2 regions of the Pseudoalteromonas sp. SG43-7 genome follow, and region 2 is predicted to be linked to the other one. Evidence: predicted binding sites of a transcription regulator. Region 2 holds the regulator's gene; the other holds the start of a gene.
What was found. Region 2 encodes MetJ, which represses methionine synthesis genes. Its sites were predicted from a motif close to TAGACGTCTAGACGTCTA; they were not measured.
Positions count from the first base shown of each region.

Region 1: a site for MetJ is predicted at 2,511-2,528, ahead of metE (5-methyltetrahydropteroyltriglutamate--homocysteine S-methyltransferase). Genes of this name have one in related genera too.

Region 1 is NZ_JACJEY010000013.1:38,038-44,025, reverse strand. Features, by position in the region: gene H5200_RS08035 (Nif3-like dinuclear metal center hexameric protein) at 1-699, shown strand, start outside; gene H5200_RS08030 (ElyC/SanA/YdcF family protein) at 734-1,498, opposite strand; gene H5200_RS08025 (LysR family transcriptional regulator) at 1,551-2,438, opposite strand; gene metE (5-methyltetrahydropteroyltriglutamate--homocysteine S-methyltransferase) at 2,728-5,001, shown strand; gene H5200_RS08015 (DUF2897 family protein) at 5,041-5,187, opposite strand; gene H5200_RS08010 (acyloxyacyl hydrolase) at 5,242-5,784, opposite strand.
Region 2 is NZ_JACJEY010000001.1:82,250-88,237, reverse strand. Features, by position in the region: gene metL (bifunctional aspartate kinase/homoserine dehydrogenase II) at 1-1,809, opposite strand, end outside; gene metB (cystathionine gamma-synthase) at 1,816-3,078, opposite strand; gene metJ (met regulon transcriptional regulator MetJ) at 3,314-3,634, shown strand; gene H5200_RS00370 (malic enzyme-like NAD(P)-binding protein) at 3,744-4,985, opposite strand; gene rpmE (50S ribosomal protein L31) at 5,550-5,762, opposite strand.

The DNA.
Region 1 (5,988 bases), on a different contig from region 2:
ATTCAAGACTTTTGCCCAAATGGGCTACAAGTCGAAGGACGTGAACAGATAAAAAAAATTGTTACAGGTGTCACTGCCAGTCAAGCATTAATCGATGCTGCAATTGCGCATGGCGCAGACACAATATTAGTTCATCATGGTTATTTCTGGAAAGGTGAAGCGCAACCTATTACCGGTATGAAAAAGCGTCGCATAGCTGCGTTACTTAATCATGATATCAATTTATTTGCCTATCATTTACCTCTTGATGTGCATCCATCAATCGGTAATAACGCGCAATTAGCACAGCTACTTGATTTAGAAATACTCGATGGTTTGGAGCCTGTAGCAAATAGTGTCGCAGTCAAAGGGCGTTTAAAAATCCCAATGAGTGGTGAGCAATTTGCACAAAAAATATTAACAGTGCTTGCTCGTGAACCTTTAGTGAGTCTAGTACGTGATGAGCTAATTGAGACCATCGCTTGGTGTACTGGAGGTGGTCAAGGTTATATTGATTTGGCTGCTAGCCAGGGGATTGATGCCTATTTAACAGGCGAGGCTTCAGAGCAGACCATTCACAGTTCGCGTGAGCAAAAGATCGATTTTTTTGCCGCAGGCCATCACGCCACCGAACGCTATGGCATAAAAGCGCTCGGTGAGTTATTGGCTGAGCAACATGGTTTTGATGTAACCTTCATTGATATAGACAACCCAGTTTGAGTTGCCAGCTAATTCACTTTAAGTGAGTTAGACCTTAAAGCGCTTCTGGATCAATCCAGCGGCGCACACTTATCAAAAACATGCCTATTCTTTCATGCCAATCACGGGTCACCGCTAATAGCACATCAGCACTTGGAATATACTGTTTATGGGTAGGCCATTCGCTAAAGTCATGAAAGTCAGTGGCGGCTGGAATAACATCAACGCCTTGGCTATTAAATAGATCTTTTGCTCGTGCCATGTGACTTGCCGAAGTTACCAGTGCAACTTTAAAATCAACTAGAGCAGGTGCTAAAAGCCGTGCTTCATCGGCGGTATCCATAGCCGTAGGATTTTGTTTAATACGCTGCGCATCAATACCTAAACTTATCGCGGTTTGTTGCATCAAACTACTGTTGGTCACTTTATTGTAACCGCCACCTGAAACAATAAGTTGAGCTTGTGGGTACACATATGCTAAGCGCATACCTTCGATTAGGCGGCTTTTAGCACAATTACCAAGTTGGCTATTGGCGTTAAGTTTTGGGTTAGGATTTATATCACAACCAAGTACCACTATTTTATCGAGTATCGGCTGTTTATTTGTATCAAAAACATACTTTAACTGTGAATTTGGAGCAATTATTTTTTGACCAATAAAAGGGGTACTGATCAGCAATAAACTGGTGATTGCGATTAAACCAATAAATATGCTGACTTTCTTGGTACGCAGTGCGATTAATAAGCAAACAAAGCACAGTAGAGCAAACAGAGGCAATGGCATTAGCATTGCACCGAGGATTTTTTTCAGTTCAAACATCACAGTAGCACACATAAAGGGGTTTTCTGTATGCTACTGGGTTAAACCTATTTTATCGACCGTTATTTAACTTACAGGTATTTAAAAAGTGGCGATACACTGGGTTATCTTTCATATTCTTTTTCATGGCTAAATACATTGGACGGGTTAATCCCAGCGCGCCTAATGGAATCGACTTAATGAGTCCTTGGCTTTCATATGGTGTTACTAACCAATCCGGTAATGCTGCAACCCCCATTCCGGCACTGACAAGCTGAAAAATGAGCAAGCCCTGATCTACGGTTTTCAAGGTGCCATCAAAACGTGCATTTTGAATAAAATGTTTGAAGATATCCTGACGCTCTCGTGGAATAGGGTATGAAATAATCGTCTCGTTTTTCAAATCAAGCGCCGTTACATAGGCTTTTTTCGCTAGTTCATGATCTGGGGCAACAATTAATTTAAGCTTAAAATCAAATAAATGTGCGTATTCAAGTTTATCTGGTTCACGAATGTCTGAAGTGAGTACTAAATCTAATTCATCACTGAGCAGCTCAGGAATAGCGTCATAACTAAAGCCGCGCTCATAATCAACTTTGATATCAGGCCAAAAGTTATTGAATTCTTTAATTGTTGGTAATAACCAATGAAAACAAGCATGGCATTCAACACTGAGTCGTAATTGTGAAATTGGTTGATTAAGACTTTCTTTTAAACGGCATTTGGTTGCTTCAACACGCGGGAGTACTTCGCTGGCAAGTTCAAGTAATAGCATACCTTGTGGGGTAAAGCGCACCGGTTGAGTTTTACGTTCAAATAGTTGGCAATCAAGCTTGTTTTCTAAATCTTTGATTTGATGAGATAAAGCGGATTGAGTCAAAAATAATTCGCGCGCAGTATTTACCAAAGAACCGGTTTCTTTCAAGGTTGCGATGGTCTTTAAGTGTTTTACATCAATCATCTTTAATAATTCTCATGGTAAAGGTGAGTTTAACTCAGATTACAGCCATAATACGCCTTAAATTAAGATGCTTCAACGTCTAGATGGCTATAAATCCTGTTTTTTTACGTGAAATTTACAAATCTACTATAGCACCATATTTGACAGCGATGTCATTGTGTTTTTTGAGTTTGCAAAAAATCATTTCCATGAATTTACCTCAAGTTGAAACTGAGGAAGCATCAATTGTTTGATGTCAGGTATAGGTTTATGGTTTTAGCTATCTAAACAGCTGGAAGGGAATTTCAACATGGCACAATTACATAACTTAGGTTTTCCTCGCATAGGTAGAAAGCGTGAACTAAAATTTGCAGTAGAATCATACTGGGCTGGTAAAATCAGCCAAGAGCAGTTGCTTGATCAAGGTAAGACGATCCGGGCAGAAAATTGGGCTCTTCAAGCAGATGCTGGGATTGATTTATTACCGGTAGGTGACTTTGCTTGGTATGACCATGTGTTATCTACCTCTTTATTGATTGGCGCAGTGCCCAAGCGTCATCAAAAAGCGGATGGTAGCATTGATCTTGATACATTATTTCGTATTGGGCGTGGTCGTGCACCAAGCGGTTGTTCATGTGCAGCAAGCGAAATGACAAAGTGGTTTAATACTAATTATCATTACATAGTTCCAGAGCTAACTCATGATCAGCAGTTTCAACTAACTTGCACTGAGTTATTCGAGCAAGTTACTCAAGCACAAGCATTGGGGCACAATGCAAAAGTAGTATTGGTCGGCCCAGTCACTTATCTTTACTTAGCAAAATGTGCAGGTGAGGAGTTTGATAAACTTAGCTTACTTGAAAAACTATTAGCTGTTTATCAACACGTGTTCGCTAAATTAGCGCAGCAAGGGATTGAATGGGTACAGGTTGATGAGCCTATATTAGGTTTAGAGCTGACTGAAGATTATCAAGAGGCATTAAAAACAAGCTTTCGTGCACTTGCAGGTCAAGGCGTGAAGTTGTTACTTGCTAGTTATTTTGACTCAGTCACTGCCTACTTTGATGATATTGCAGGTTACCCTGTTGATGGCGTACATTTTGATTGTGTTGCAACAAATGTTGATGTTGCAAAACTAGATATATTATTAAGTACAGATCAAGTTTTATCATTAGGCGTAGTAAATGGCCGTAATATTTGGCGTACTGATTTAGAGGCTGTATTTAATAGCATAAAAGACATTGCGCTAAAGCGCGGTGATAATCTATGGCTTGCCCCATCTTGTTCTTTACTGCATACACCGGTTGATTTAGAGCAAGAAGAAAAGCTCGATGATGAACTTTGTTCATGGCTTGCATTTGCAAAACAAAAAGGCCAAGAGCTGTCATTATTAAAAGCCGCGCTTGAAAGCAATGATATCAGTGAGCTCGTTGCTTATTCAGCACCTATTAAAGCACGCTTAACCTCTACTCGTGTAAATAATACAGCTGTACAACAGCGTGTAACTGCACTCACCGCAAAAGACGGTAAGCGTAATCATGCATTTGCTCAACGTATTGAAAAACAACATGCAGCACTTAATTTACCGCTACTGCCGACCACCACGATAGGATCATTTCCACAAACTCAAGTAATTCGTCAAGCACGCCGTGATTATAAAGCCGGTGAATTATCTGCGGATGATTATCAAAGGCAAATTAAAGCAGAAATTCGCTACGCTGTTGAAGAGCAAGAGGCGCTTGATTTAGATGTGTTAGTGCACGGCGAAGCGGAGCGTAATGACATGGTTGAATACTTTGCTGAACTATTAGAAGGCTTTGCTTTTACCCAGTTTGGTTGGGTGCAAAGCTACGGCTCGCGATGCGTGAAACCACCTGTAATTTGGGGGGATATATCACGTGAAAAAGCGATGACGGTTCAGTGGACAAAATACGCACAGTCGCTGACGAGTAAGAAAATGAAAGGCATGCTAACAGGTCCTGTAACTATTCTGTTTTGGTCATTCATTCGTGATGATTTAGACAAACCCACCATCGCTAATCAAATTGCACTTGCGTTACGTGATGAAGTGGTCGATTTACAAAATGCCGGTATTGATATTATTCAAATTGATGAACCTGCATTTCGTGAAGGTATGCCGCTTAAATGTAGCCAATGGCAAGCATATTTAGAATGGGCAGCGTATGCATTTAGGGTCTCAGCAAGCGGTGTGAAAGATGAAACACAAATTCATACTCACATGTGTTACGCCGAATTTAACGGTATTATTGCCGCGATTGCAGATATGGATGCCGATGTGATCACCATTGAAACCTCACGTTCTAACATGGAACTACTTGAAGCATTTGAGAATTTTGATTATCCAAATGATATTGGTCCAGGTGTATATGATATTCACACTCCGAATGTACCGGATATTGCATGGATGAAAACGTTGATCCATAAAGCCGCACGAAAAATACCGGTTGCGCGTTTATGGGTAAACCCGGACTGTGGTTTGAAAACCCGTGGTTGGCAAGAAACGCGACAAGCTCTTGATAATATGGTTAAAGCAACCAAAGAGCTGCGTGAGGAGCTGCAGTAAAGAACATCTCCTACGATGTAAAGCCCTAACAAAACTTAGTTAGGGCTTTTTTTGTTGCTCTGATTTGAGTTCATCTTCATCGGTTGGTTTTTTAAAATCCATTTTTGCTGAGTGTTTGATCAGCAAAATATTACCGATAATGATTGCCAACACTAAGATGATGATGAGTATATGCCAAATTTGCATGGTGATCTCTAACGAGTCATTTATAAGTACTTAGTGTAGCAAAGATTTCTAGGGTTAAAAACGTCTAGAAAACGACAGCGAAATAAAATCAAGACCTGGGTTTGGTCTTTTAAACCCTGCATTTGAATAGTGTAAATAACGCACCGCAGCTTTGGTTTTTCCAAAATCAGCAACAAAGCCTAGTCGGTCTTCAAACTGGTAGTGGGTACTCACATTTTTGCCGGCGAAGTGAGTGTCATTGACTAATGAAACCCCTATGCCGGCTTCGAAATACAAAGGAATACCGCGCACTGAGCTGATCAGATGTTGAAATACCGGGGATATTGCAAGGACAACATTTGTCTGATGGCTATTATCTGCGCCGTATTCCCAAATATTAATACTTGATTCTAAGTAAATATGGGTATTTTCAATTAATGATTGTAGTGCCGGAGCATGGTATTGGTATGCCAGTTTTAAACCTTTAACATCACCTTCCCCCTGAATGTAATCAATGGCATAGCCATGAGGGGAAAGTGTATAGGGCGCGCCATAAGATAGTCTGCTGAACATGGAAATAGATAATAAAATCAATACAGTTAATGTTTTAAATAACATGGTGAAGCTCTTTAGATGAAAACGTTATTTACAAAATAAGGGCGTGGGGGAGGCTAATTCAAGTGGCATAAATTCACAGACTCTGTGTGTTATTGCATGAGCTTAGCTAACAATATGAAATAAAAAGATTAAATCAATTGATGCTGTACTGGCACTAATAAGGTGCTATTTTGAGGCTTTTTAATCTCTTATGAACAGCGTAAA
Region 2 (5,988 bases):
CCACGATAAAGTGCCTGAGAACACGCCTTCAATATGGGTAATACTGTCGCCACTGTTTTGTAAATCAGCTAACGCAAAATTAATTGGTAAACCCGCACCAACACTGGTGTTATAACGCCATAATAAGTTACGTTCAGCTAAATTACGGCGTAAATTTTGATACCAGTCATTATTTGCAGTGCCCGCATATTTATTAGCACTGATCAGGTGACAATCTAAATTTACAAACGCCGGGTAAAGCTTACTAAACGCTTCACTAGCAGTAATATCAATCAGCACTTTGTGTTCGTAATCGAGTTCGCTGATACGTGTCAGTAAATCAGCTTCTTGGTAATCTATTGCTTCGTTTTGCCACTGTGACTGCCATTGCTCAAGCACGATACCACTTGGGCTGAACAACATAGAGCGCGAGCGTAATAAACCAACCAGCTTAACGCTGAAGTGTTGCTGCAAACGATTAAGCTGCTGACTTAGTTGCTCAATAAATACTTCACCAACATTACCAAGGCCAGCAACAATAATGGCAAGCTCTTGGCCTTTGTTAATCAGCTTATCATGCAATAAGGTCAATACATCACTATCAATAGATTGATCCGTTAGTAGTAATATGTAGTCTGCGTCTTGATGGCTAAAGCGCGGCACTAAACTTTGCTCACTAAGCACTTGCGTTGCTTGTTCAAATAATTGCGCTACATCATTTCGTGGCGCCACAACAGCGCAACCATGTAAGTTCGACTCAATAATATTAGCGCGCCCTTGCAAATGACTCACCACCTGATGAGTCGCTGCTGCAGGCACTAGTAAGTAGGTATCGCCGTTTTTAATAAAATGATGCAAGCTGTGTTGAATAAGCTGACTTAATTCGCCAATTTCACCGCCACGCAGCTGATCAATGCGCAGTAAATCAATATTTTCTAAGGTAGTGATAAAACGCTTAGCTTTGCTGTAACCTTCTTTGACAATTTCTGTCGCGCTAGCTTCGCTGTCGTAACTACTGCGAACGACTAATTTGATATCAGTATTTTTTAATGGCGAGAGAGTTTTAGCATGTAACACTGGGTTGCCCAAACGCGCCAGTAAGTTTGCTTGGCCACGACATACTTTAGAATACTTAATCGCTTTTTTTACTTTACGAGGGTCGGTACTAAACACCCCTTGGGTATCAGTCCAAATTGATACCTGACTAGCATGACAATAACTGCTTAACAAAGTCGCGCTGTAATCACTGCCATTGCGCCCCAAAGTAACGGTATTTGCTTGGCAATCAGCGGCTATAAAACCGGTAACAATATTAATGCAATTGGCTGAAATTAACTCGGCACAGGCTTGTTGATTTTTTTGATGTAATAATTGCCCATCATTAAGGGTAAACAATTGACGAGCATCAACATCTTGAGCTGCAACATTTAACTGTTTTAAATAGCTAGCCAATAATCGTGCCGACCAAACTTCACCGTGAGCAAGCAATGCGGCTTCCTGTAAGCTTTGCTGTTGAGTTTGCTGTGCAATTAAGGCTAGCTCTTGTTCTAATACGTTTAATGCCGTATGTCGCGCTGCTGGACTCAATAACTGCTCGATCAAAGTACGTTGATGATTATCAAGCTGCAATAAAATATCACTCACTGCCTGTTGATCACCTTGCTGGTAACTATGCCATAACGTAACTAACGTATTGGTAGTTTTACCGGCTGCGGATACCACCACACAATCACCGGCTTCCGTATGGGCTAGAATAATATTTGCTACGGCCTGATAACGCTCTGCAGAACTAAGGCTAGAACCACCAAATTTATGAACTATATTTACCATTTTTTATTACCACAAAGCCGTATGTGCAGGAGTCAGTTTAAATGAGTTTGATTGCTCATCATCTTGTTGTTGAACAGAGGAAGCGATTACTTTTGCGCCGTGCTGAGCTTGACCTGGTTTCACTTTATTGAATACACGATCTAAGTCAGCGATTAAATCTTTTACATCTTCAATGCCCACCGAAATACGGATCAGGGTATCACCTACTCCCGCAGCAAGACGAGCAGTTGCCTCCATACCTGCGTGGGTCATAGTTGCAGGGTGACAAATCAAACTCTCAACCCCACCTAATGACTCAGCTAAGCTAAATTCTTCTAAGCTGGTCAAAAATTCTGCAGCATCATTAATATCACCTTTGATATCAAAGCTTACCATGCCACCAAAACCACGTTGCTGCTGTTTAGCGAGTTCATGCTGTGGATGAGATACTAATCCAGGGTAATATACTTGGCTTACATAAGGGGAGTTTTCTAGATATTGGGCAATAATAAAGGCATTTTCTTGATGCTGACGTAAACGAACATTCAAAGTACGTAAACCACGTAACGTTAAGTAGCTATCAAACGGGGCACCGGTAATGCCAATGTTATTAGCCCACCAAGCAAGCTCATCACCCAACTCTTGGGTAGCGGCGATCACCGCACCACCAACAACATCTGAGTGACCGTTAATATATTTAGTGGTCGAATGCACCACAATATCAACACCAAACTCAATTGGGTTTTGCAAAGCAGGTGATAAAAATGTGTTATCGGCACCAACCAACGCACCGCACTGCTTAGCAATCGTGGTGATCGCTTTAATATCGGTTAACCGTAAGATAGGATTACTCGGTGTTTCAATCCAAATTAGCTTTGGTTTTATCTCAAGAATTTTTTGATGATTTTCAGATTTAGTTAAATCTAAAACCACTAACTTTAATAAGCCACGCTTTTCAAGTGAGGTGAATAAGCGGTAACTACCGCCATAGCAATCATGTGGGATCACTAAGGTATCGTCACTGTTTAGCAGCTGAGTAGCTAAATGCACCGCAGCCATGCCCGTTGCAGTGATAATCCCCTTAGCGCCACCTTCAAGCTTAGCGAGCGTTTCAGCGAGTAAATCACGGTTTGGGTTGCCGCTACGGCCATAATCATATTGGCGCTTTTTATCAAAATCAGCAAATGAGTAGGTGGTCGATAAATGAATGGGAGGCACAACCGCGCCGTGATGTTTATCTGCATCAATACCATTGCGTACTGCAATGGTTGCTTTATTCTTTTGACTCATACCGTCACCTACAATTAAATGGATGTTTAGACGTCTAAAAGGTTAGAGGATCAAATTTAATAAGTCAAAGCATTTATGCGGTTTTAGCCGCAAGATTAGAAGTAAAAACATTTAAGCCTCTAGATGGCTAAAAAACAAGTATTTGACTATCTTTTTTAACACGATAGAATTTCGCCATCTTTGCGCTGCAAAAGGTCGCGCAAACAATTAACAACCTGAGGCAACGATACATCCTATGGCTAAATGGAATGGTGAATATATTCACCCATACGCAGAACACGGGAAAAAATCAGAACAAGTTAAAAAGATCACCGTTTCGATCCCGCTAAATGTATTAAAAGTTTTGACTGATGAGCGCACTCGTCGTCAAATTAATAATCTTCGCCATGCAACAAATAGCGAATTACTTTGTGAAGCATTTTTACACGCATTTACTGGCCAACCACTGCCAAACGATGAAGATTTACGTAAAGATAATCCAGAGAAAGTGCCTGAAGAAGTGAAAAAAATCATGCTTGAGATGGGTCTCGAAGTACCTGTACTCAACGAAGATTAAGTTATCATTTGTATATATTCCTGCTTCAGGAATTGGCTACAAAAAAACCTCAGTAACGTAAGTTACTGAGGTTTTTATTATTGTGCCATTACCAATTGCAGCTAAGCAGCTACTCCATGTAGTTTTCCGGCATATCAATTTGTGCAACACCAGAATCAATTGCCGCTTGCGCTACTGCTTTGGCAATGCGCGGTAATAAACGCGGATCCATCGGTTTTGGAATAATATACTGCGCACCAAATTCAAGTTTCTCAACACCCGCCGCTTTTAATACTTCCGCTGGTACTGGTTCTTTAGCAATGCTACGAATAGCGTCAACCGCAGCAATTTTCATTTCATCATTAATTTTGCTTGCACGCACATCTAGCGCACCACGGAAAATAAATGGGAAACACAGCACGTTGTTAACTTGGTTTGGATAATCTGAACGACCCGTTGCCATGATTAAATCATCGCGAGCACCATGAGCAAGCACTGGAGAGATTTCTGGATCTGGGTTTGAACAGGCAAATACTACAGGTCGATCAGCCATTAGCTTAAGATCGTCAGGAGAAAGTAAATTCGGGCCAGATACACCAACAAATACATCGGCATCAGCAATAACATCTTGCAGTGTGCGCTTATCTGTATTGTTAGCGAATAACTGTTTGTACTCGTTTAAATCATCACGACGAGTATGAATAACGCCTTTACGATCTAACATGTAAATATGTTCACGCAATGCGCCACACTTGATCAGTAGCTCCATACACGCAACCGCTGCGGCACCGGCTCCTAAACAAACGATAATCGCATCTTCGATTTCTTTGCCTTGTACTTCAAGTGCGTTGATCATACCAGCAGCCGTTACAATCGCGGTACCGTGTTGATCGTCGTGGAACACTGGAATGCTACAACGCTCGATCAATGCTTTTTCTATTTCAAAACACTCTGGCGCTTTAATGTCTTCTAAGTTAATACCGCCAAACGTATCAGCGATGTTAGCAACTGTATTGATGAAATCTTCGGTGGTATTGTGTTTCACCTCAATATCTATCGAATCTAGACCCGCAAAGCGTTTAAATAATAACGCTTTACCTTCCATAACCGGTTTTGAAGCCAATGGACCTAAGTTACCTAAACCTAAAATAGCGGTGCCGTTAGTAATAACCGCAACCATATTGCCTTTACCGGTGTATTTGTAGGCATTAGCGGGATCAGCAGCTATTTCACGTACCGGTTCTGCAACACCGGGGCTGTATGCGAGTGCAAGATCCTGTACGGTTTCAGCTGGCTTTGTAAGCTCAACGCTAATTTTTCCTGGAACGGGGTGCGAATGGTAATGTAAAGCTTGTTCACGAAAGTCTGACATAACGCGATTTTATCCTGCAAGTAAGTTAAGTTGAAAGTGAGAGTAAGCAGTTCTTATATCTTATAGGGAACGATACCTATATTATAATTAAATTCAAGCAATATCAGGTCTATCCTGTTATATGCTATATCCGTTAATTTTATGCGTTTTGTCAGCATTTTTTGCAAAAACGCTTCAATTTCCGACTATAAAAACGCCACAAAGCATCAAAAAACCCATCTTAAAATGCTTATTATGCATCGCTTTAAAGCAAAAATAATGGCCTATGACTAAAAACCATCAAAGTAAGACGTTAACAACATTTAACCGCAAAAGACCTAACTTTACCGACAAAAACGTTTAATTTATCGCTTTAATGAGAATGACAATATAGTCAACAAATCACTATTTGTCTGTTATTTACTCGCTATACTGGATATAAAAGTGGGAAATAGTCACAACATAATGAATGCGTAAAGCTGGAGCACTAGAGCAAGAAATAAAGACTAAAAGGCGGTGTTTTTAATAAATAGCAGGCATAAAAAAAAGCACCCTAAGGTGCTTTTTCCGACAAAACAACAAGAATTACTTGCTGCTAAGTGAACCGAAACGCTTGTTAAAGCGATCAACACGGCCACCTGTGTCTAAAACTTTTTGCTTACCAGTGTAAAACGGGTGACACGCAGAACATACGTCTAAGTGAATGTCTTTACACAGAGTAGAACGAGTTTCGAATTTATTTCCACATGAACATGATGCTGAAATTACTTCGTACTTAGGGTGAATACCTTCTTTCATAGAAACCTCTAGTTAAGGCCGCATCGCTCTCCAAACCCGGAGTCTGGCACCATACGTCGTTAAAACAAATTATTTAGGACGCGTATTCTAAGCAACAACCCCACTTGCTACAAGCTTTAAATGTCGTTTTTGCTAATAAAATGAACAAAAGTTTTAAAGAAGGTATTTGCAGGTAGGTTTTCAGCCATAATTTTAGTACATTAACTCCCTTATTCGTTCTTGTTTG